3 regions of the Micromonospora violae genome follow, and region 3 is predicted to be linked to each of the others. Evidence: predicted binding sites of a transcription regulator. Region 3 holds the regulator's gene; each other region holds the start of a gene.
The links. Region 3 encodes HrcA, which represses chaperone genes, less so after heat shock. Its sites were predicted from a motif close to GGTTNGCACNCTCNNNNNGAGNGTGCNAACC; they were not measured.
Positions count from the first base shown of each region.

Region 1 (2,267 bases), 590 kb from region 3:
GGCGACCAGCTCGGCGCCCGTGGAGATCGCGATGTCCTGGAGCATCGCCTTGCGCCGGTCACCGAAGCCCGGAGCCTTGACCGCGCAGACCTTGAGGGTCTTGCGCAGCGAGTTGACCACCAGGGTGGAGAGCGCCTGGCCGTCCACGTCCTCGGCGATGATCAGCAGGGGCTTGCTGTTCTGCAGGACCTTCTCCAGCAGCGGCAGCAGCTCCTCGATCGCCGAGATCTTCTGGGTGGTGACCAGGACGTACGCGTCCTCAAGGACGGACTCCTGGCTCTCCAGGTCGGTGACGAAGTTCGGCGAGATGAAGCCCTTGTCGAACTGGAGACCCTCGGTCACGTCCAGTTCGGTGGTGAGCATCGAGCCTTCCTCGACGGTGATGACACCGTCGCGGCCGACCCGCTCCATCGCCTCGGCGATCAGATCGCCGATCGTGGAGTCCTGCGCGGAGATCGTCGCCACGTTGGCGATCGACTCCTTGCTGGTGACCTCGGCGGCCCGGCCGAGCAGCGCCTCGGAGACCTTGACGGCCGCCGCGTCGATGCCCCGCTTGAGGCCGGCCGGGTTGGTCCCGGCGGTGACGTTGCGCAGGCCCTCGCGCACCATCGCCTGGGCCAGCACGGTCGCGGTGGTGGTCCCGTCGCCGGCGACGTCGTTGGTCTTGGTCGCCACCTCCTTGACCAGCTGCGCGCCAAGGTTCTCGTACGGGTTGGTGAGCTCGATCTCCTTGGCGATGGTCACACCATCGTTGGTGATCGTCGGCGCACCGAATTTCTTGTCCAGGACGACGTTGCGCCCGCGCGGGCCGAGGGTGACCTTGACCGCGTCCGCGAGGGTGTTGACACCGTGCTCCAGCAGGTGTCGGGCGTCGTCCGAGAAGCTCAGGATCTTCGCCATCAATGTCCCTTCGAAGCGCCATTGCCCCGGCCCGGCGAGCCGGACCGGGGCAATGGAACTGATCGGTTGCTTACTTCTCGATGACCGCGAGGACGTCGCGGGCGGAGAGCACCAGGTACTCCTCGCCGGCGTACTTGACCTCGGTGCCGCCGTACTTCGAGTAAAGGACGGTGTCGCCGACCTTCACGTCAACCGGAACCCGGTTGCCGTTGTCGTCGACGCGCCCCGGGCCCACAGCGAGGACGGTGCCCTCCTGCGGCTTCTCCTTGGCGGTGTCGGGGATCACGATGCCCGACGCCGTGGTGGTCTCAGCCTCGTTCGCCTGGACCACGATGCGGTCCTCGAGCGGCTTGATCGCAACCTTGGTCGCGGTAGTCACGGGCATACCCTCCTGGGGTACTGGTTTCGTTGCTGACCAGCGGGGCTGACCAGCGTCAATCTGCCTCATGCCACCGGGCGGTGCCGTCGTCGCGGGTGCCGGTCCGCCTGGCGTGCGCACCCGGGTCGTGAGACCCGGAAGCTGGCACCCTCAGGGTGAGAGTGCTAATCGCAGGTTATTCCGTGGCTAGCACTCCGTCAAGGAGAGTGCCAGCGCGTCGCGCCCCGCCAGGCAGGATTTTGGGCTCGACCGGGACAATGGCCAGGTGGATCTCGAACAGCTGGCGGCGCTGCGTACCCCTGAGGGGTCGGCCGCGCTCACGGCGGCGGCCGGGCTGGCCGGCGGTGATCCACTGGCCGCGGCGTCGGCGTTGCGCGCGGCCGGGGTGCCGCCGTCGCTGGCCGCGGCGGCCCTCACCCAGGCCGAGCTGCGCCACCGGGCGGTGGGCAAGTTCGGTCCGGCCGCCGCCGGGATGTTCCTCACCCGCCCCGGCCTGGAGCAGGCCACCCGCCGGGTGGTCGCCGACCGGCGGGCCGCCAGGTTGTCCGCGGCCGGAGTGCGCACCCTGGCCGACCTCGGGTGCGGGCTCGGGGCCGACGCGCTGGCCGCCGCCCGCGCCGGCATCCGGGTGTACGGGGTGGAGGCCGACCCGGTGACCGCCGCGATGGCCGCCGCCAACGCCGAGGCGGCCGGCTTGGCCGAGCTGTTCACGGTGGAGTGCGGCGACGCGACCAGGTTCGACGTGTCCCGGGTCGACGGGGTCTTCTGCGACCCGGCCCGTCGCACGACCGGCACCGGGCGGCGGATCTTCGACCCGCGCGCCTACTCGCCACCGTGGGACTTCGTCACCGGGTTGGCCGAGCGGGTGCCGCACACCGTGGTGAAGGTGGCCCCCGGCCTGGATCACGCGCTCATCCCGGCCGGCGCGGAAGCGGAGTGGGTCGGCGTGGACGGCGACCTGGTCGAGGCGGCGCTCTGGTGCGGCGCG
Region 1 covers NZ_SHKK01000001.1:4,826,348-4,828,614, forward strand. The annotation lists gene groL (chaperonin GroEL) at 1-900, opposite strand, end outside; gene groES (co-chaperone GroES) at 971-1,285, opposite strand; gene EV382_RS21465 (THUMP-like domain-containing protein) at 1,545-2,267, shown strand, end outside.
Region 1: the regulator HrcA is predicted to act here: its motif matches at 1,419-1,449, upstream of groES (co-chaperone GroES).

Region 2 (2,267 bases), 930 kb from region 3:
CGACCAGGTCGAGCTTGTCGAAGGCGGTCTTGCCGGCCTGCACCAGCGCGACGCCACCACCCGGGACGATGCCCTCCTCGACGGCCGCCTTCGCGTTGCGAACGGCGTCCTCGATGCGGTGCTTGCGCTCCTTGAGCTCGACCTCGGTGGCCGCGCCGACCTTGATGACCGCAACGCCGCCGGCCAGCTTGGCCAGCCGCTCCTGCAGCTTCTCCCGGTCGTAGTCGGAGTCGCTCTTGTCGATCTCGGCCCGGATCTGGTTGACCCGGCCCTGGATCTGCTCGGCGTCACCGGCACCGTCGACGATGGTGGTCTCGTCCTTGGTCACCACGACCTTGCGGGCGCGGCCCAGCATGTCGAGGCTGGCGGCGTCGAGCTTGAGGCCGACCTCCTCGCTGATGACCTGGCCACCGGCGAGGATGGCGATGTCGGTCAGCATGGCCTTGCGGCGGTCACCGAAGCCCGGCGCCTTGACGGCGACCGACTTGAAGGTGCCACGGACCTTGTTGACCACCAGGGTGGCGAGCGCCTCGCCCTCCAGGTCCTCGGCGATGATCAGCAGCGGCTTGCCCGACTGCATGACCTTCTCCAGGATCGGGAGCAGGTCCTTCACCGACGAGATCTTGCTGTTGGCGATCAGGATGTACGGGTCGTCGAAGACGGCCTCCATACGCTCCGGGTCGGTCATGAAGTAGGCCGAGATGTAGCCCTTGTCGAAGCGCATACCCTCGGTGAGCTCCAGCTCCAGCCCGAAGGTGTTGCTCTCCTCGACGGTGATGACGCCTTCCTTGCCGACCTTGTCCATCGCCTCGGCGATGATCTCGCCGACGGTGCTGTCGCCAGCAGAGATGGAGGCGGTGGAGGCGATCTGCTCCTTGGTCTCGACGTCCTTGGCGAGCTTGGACAGCTCCTCCGAGACGCTCGCGACCGCAGCCTCGATGCCCCGCTTCAGGGCCATCGGGTTGGCGCCGGCGGCCACGTTGCGCAGGCCCTCGCGAACCAGGGCCTGGGCCAGGACGGTCGCCGTCGTCGTGCCGTCACCGGCAACGTCGTCGGTCTTCTTGGCGACCTCCTTGACCAGCTCAGCGCCGATCTTCTCGTACGGGTCCTCGAGCTCGATCTCCTTGGCGATGCTCACACCATCGTTGGTGATGGTGGGGGCACCCCACTTCTTCTCGAGCACGACGTTGCGGCCCTTGGGGCCGAGGGTCACCTTTACGGCGTCGGCGAGCTGGTTCATGCCCCGCTCGAGGCCGCGGCGCGCCTCTTCGTCGAACGCGATCATCTTGGCCATACGGCGTTGTCCTCCTGGACACTCACGGGCCACCCGAGATGTGTGCCCCGGATGGGCCGCCTGGTGTACGCACCTTGGGACGTCGCCACCTGGCGACGACGACGTCCTTCGGCCGGGCCGGATAGCCCGCGACGACCGGCCATGTGCTGCCCCGGCGTCTCCACGCCGGTGCAACCTGGCCCCACCGTCCCGACCATTGGCACTCACGGTATGCGAGTGCCAATGACTTGTTTAGCACTCTCCCCTGCCGAGTGCAAGCACGATGCCGCCGCTCAGCCGAGTTCCGCGGCCAGTCCCGCGGCGTTCACCGGCGCCTCATGGGCGCGCTGCTCGGCGTACGTCACCAGCAGGCCGATCAGCTGGGCGAGGTGAGCGGGCAGGGCCAGCAGAGCGGTGATCCCGATCACCACCACCGCCACGACCGCGGTGCCCGGTGCGGCGAACGGATCCGTTCCGAGCGCGGAGGTGACGACCCCTTCCAGGCCACCGGGGATCAGGGTGCCGACGATCACCGCCAGGACCACCAGAGCCACCCGCCCGAGCAGCAGACCGAGCCGGTCGTGGAACATCCGAAACGACCGACCGATCGGGTTGTTGCGCTCGAAGAGATAGACCGGGCCGGCCATGCTCAACGCGAAGGCCAGGTAGATGCCCGGCAGCACGCAGAAGCAGATGCCAACGCCGACCAGCAGGCTGACCAGCAGCGTCCAACCCCACAGCCCGAGCGCCCGACGCAGGCCGTAGCGCAGCGCCGACTCCAGGCTGACCGGCTGACCGACCGCCTGCCGCGTGATCACCCAGCTACCGGCGGCCCACCCGACGGCCTGCACCAACCCGATCACCAGGCTGCCGCCGACCAGCAGGACCAGGAGGCTCAGCAGATCGGCGACGAAGTTGTCCGGCAGCGCGGGGCTCGGGTTCGACCCGGTCTGGACGGCCCACTTCGCCGTCGGGTCCAGCCCGAGCGAGATCA
Region 2 covers NZ_SHKK01000001.1:5,163,262-5,165,528, forward strand. The annotation lists gene groL (chaperonin GroEL) at 1-1,294, opposite strand, end outside; gene EV382_RS23135 (hypothetical protein) at 1,567-2,267, opposite strand, start outside.
Region 2: the regulator HrcA is predicted to act here: its motif matches at 1,489-1,519, upstream of groL (chaperonin GroEL).

Region 3 (2,267 bases):
GGTCGCCAGGTGCGTGCCGGCGGCCGTGCCGGCCCCGGAGCAGGTGGTGCAGAGCACCGCGGTGTCGACGGTGATCGGCGCCTCGACGCCGAACGCGGTCTCGTGCAGGTCGAGTTCGAGCCGCAGGATCGCGTCGGCGCCCGGCCGGGTACGCGGCCGTGGGCCACGGGCGCCACCGCCGGCGCCGCCGAAGAACGCGTCCATGATGTCCTGGAAACCGACGAACGGGCCGGCGCCGCCAGGACCGCCCGGGCCTCCGGCGCCGCCGCCACCCGGGGCGAGCGGGTCGCCACCCAGGTCGACGATCTGCCGCTTGCGATCGTCCGAGAGGACCTCGTACGCGGCGTTGATGTCCTTGAACTTCTCCTGAGCCTCCGGGTCCGGATTGACGTCCGGGTGGAACTGGCGTGCCAGCTTGCGGTAGGCGCGCTTGATCTCGTCATCGGAGGCTTCCCGGCTCACACCGAGAATGCCGTAGTAGTCCCTGGCCACTGCGTTCCGTGTCCTCATGTTCGTCTCGCGTTGCGCCGATCCGGCAGCCGCCGGCCGTCGGCCCTGACTGGTCAGTTCTGGGCCAGCAACTCGCCCACGTAGCGTGCCACGGCGCGCACCGTGGCGATGTTGCCGGGGTAGTCCATCCGGGTGGGCCCCAGCACCCCCAGACCACCGACGATCGTCGCGCCCGGACCGTAGCCGGTGCTGACCACCGAGGCGGCCCGCAGGTTGTCGAACTCGTTCTCGTCGCCGATCAGCACCCGGGTCGTGCTCGGCTCGGTCTCGCCGATGAGCTTGAGGAGCACGACCTCCTCCTCCAGCGCTTCGAGGATCGGCCGCAGGGAACCCTGGAAGTCGAGCAGGCCACCCCGGGTGAGGTTCGCGGTGCCGGCCAGCGCGATGCGTTCCTCGTGCCGCTCGACGAGCGTCTCCAGGAGCACCGTGGAGAGCATCGTCATCATCGGCCGCAGCTGGGCCGGTGCCTCCTCGACCAGCGCCTGCACCAGTGGCGGTGTGTCGGACAGCCGGGCCCCGGCCAGCTTCTCGTTGACCAGCCGACGCAGGTCGGTGACGTCGTCGGCGGGCACCGGGCCGGGCAGCTCCACCAGCCGCTGCTCCACCCGCCCGGTGTCGGCGATCATGACGAGCATCAGCCGGGTGGTGGAGATCGGCACCAGCTCCAGGTGACGGACCGAGGAGCGGGCCAGCGACGGGTACTGCACGACGGCGACCTGCCGGGTCAGCTGGGCGAGCAGCCGCACTGTGCGGTGCACCACGTCGTCGAGGTCGACCGCGCCGACCAGGAAGCGCTCGATGGCCCGACGCTCGGCCGGGCTGAGCGGCTTGACCCGGGACAACCGGTCGACGAAGAGGCGGTAACCACGGTCGGTGGGCACCCGGCCGGCACTGGTGTGCGGCTGCCGGATGTAGCCCTCCTCCTCCAACACGGCCATGTCGTTGCGGACCGTGGCCGGGGAGACCCCGAGCTGGTGCCGCTCGACCAGCGCCTTGCTGCCGACCGGCTCCTGGGTGGAGACGTAGTCTTCGACGATGGCGCGGAGCACGGCGAGTTTCCGGTCGTCGAGACCCATCCTCCGCACCTCCTGTCGCACGTCGGCCGCCGGCACCCTGGGCCGGTCGAGCCGTCCTGGCACTCGACTGTAGCGAGTGCCAGTCTACGTCGGCGGGCCCGCCGACGCGATGATCAACGGCCACCCGTCGGTGCGGCCCGCGCCACCCCGCTGGGCTGATCGGCCCCCCACGGCCCGGCGGTGTCGCTCTGGTGCGGCGTTGCCCCGGGCCCCTACCGTGACAACCATGACTGAACCTCCTCGCCCTCCCGGCTCGGGCGACCCCGGCAACTACCCGCCGGAGCCCACCTCCCCGGGCCCGTCCCCATCGACCGAGCCGCCCACCGCACCACTGTCCGGGGCACCCGGCCCGGCCGGCTATCCCCCGCCCGGTGGCTATCCGCCGCCCACCGGTGACCAACCGCCGTCAGGTGGCTACCCTCCGGCAGGCGGTTATCCCCCGCCCGGTGGCTACCCCCCGCCCGGCGGCTACCCGCCCGGTGGGGCCTACGGCGGCCCCGGCGGCGGCTACGCCAACAACGACGACAAGACCTGGGCGCTGGTCGCGCACTTCGGCGGCGCCGCCGGCGCACTGATCAGCTTCGGCCCGCTGGGCTTCGTCGCCCCGCTCGTCGCCTACCTGGCCCGCGGCCAGCAGTCGCCGACCGTCCGGGCGCACGCCCTCGCCGCGCTGAACTTCCA
Region 3 covers NZ_SHKK01000001.1:4,233,048-4,235,314, forward strand. The annotation lists gene dnaJ (molecular chaperone DnaJ) at 1-492, opposite strand, end outside; gene hrcA (heat-inducible transcriptional repressor HrcA) at 564-1,586, opposite strand; gene EV382_RS18685 (DUF4870 domain-containing protein) at 1,813-2,267, shown strand, end outside.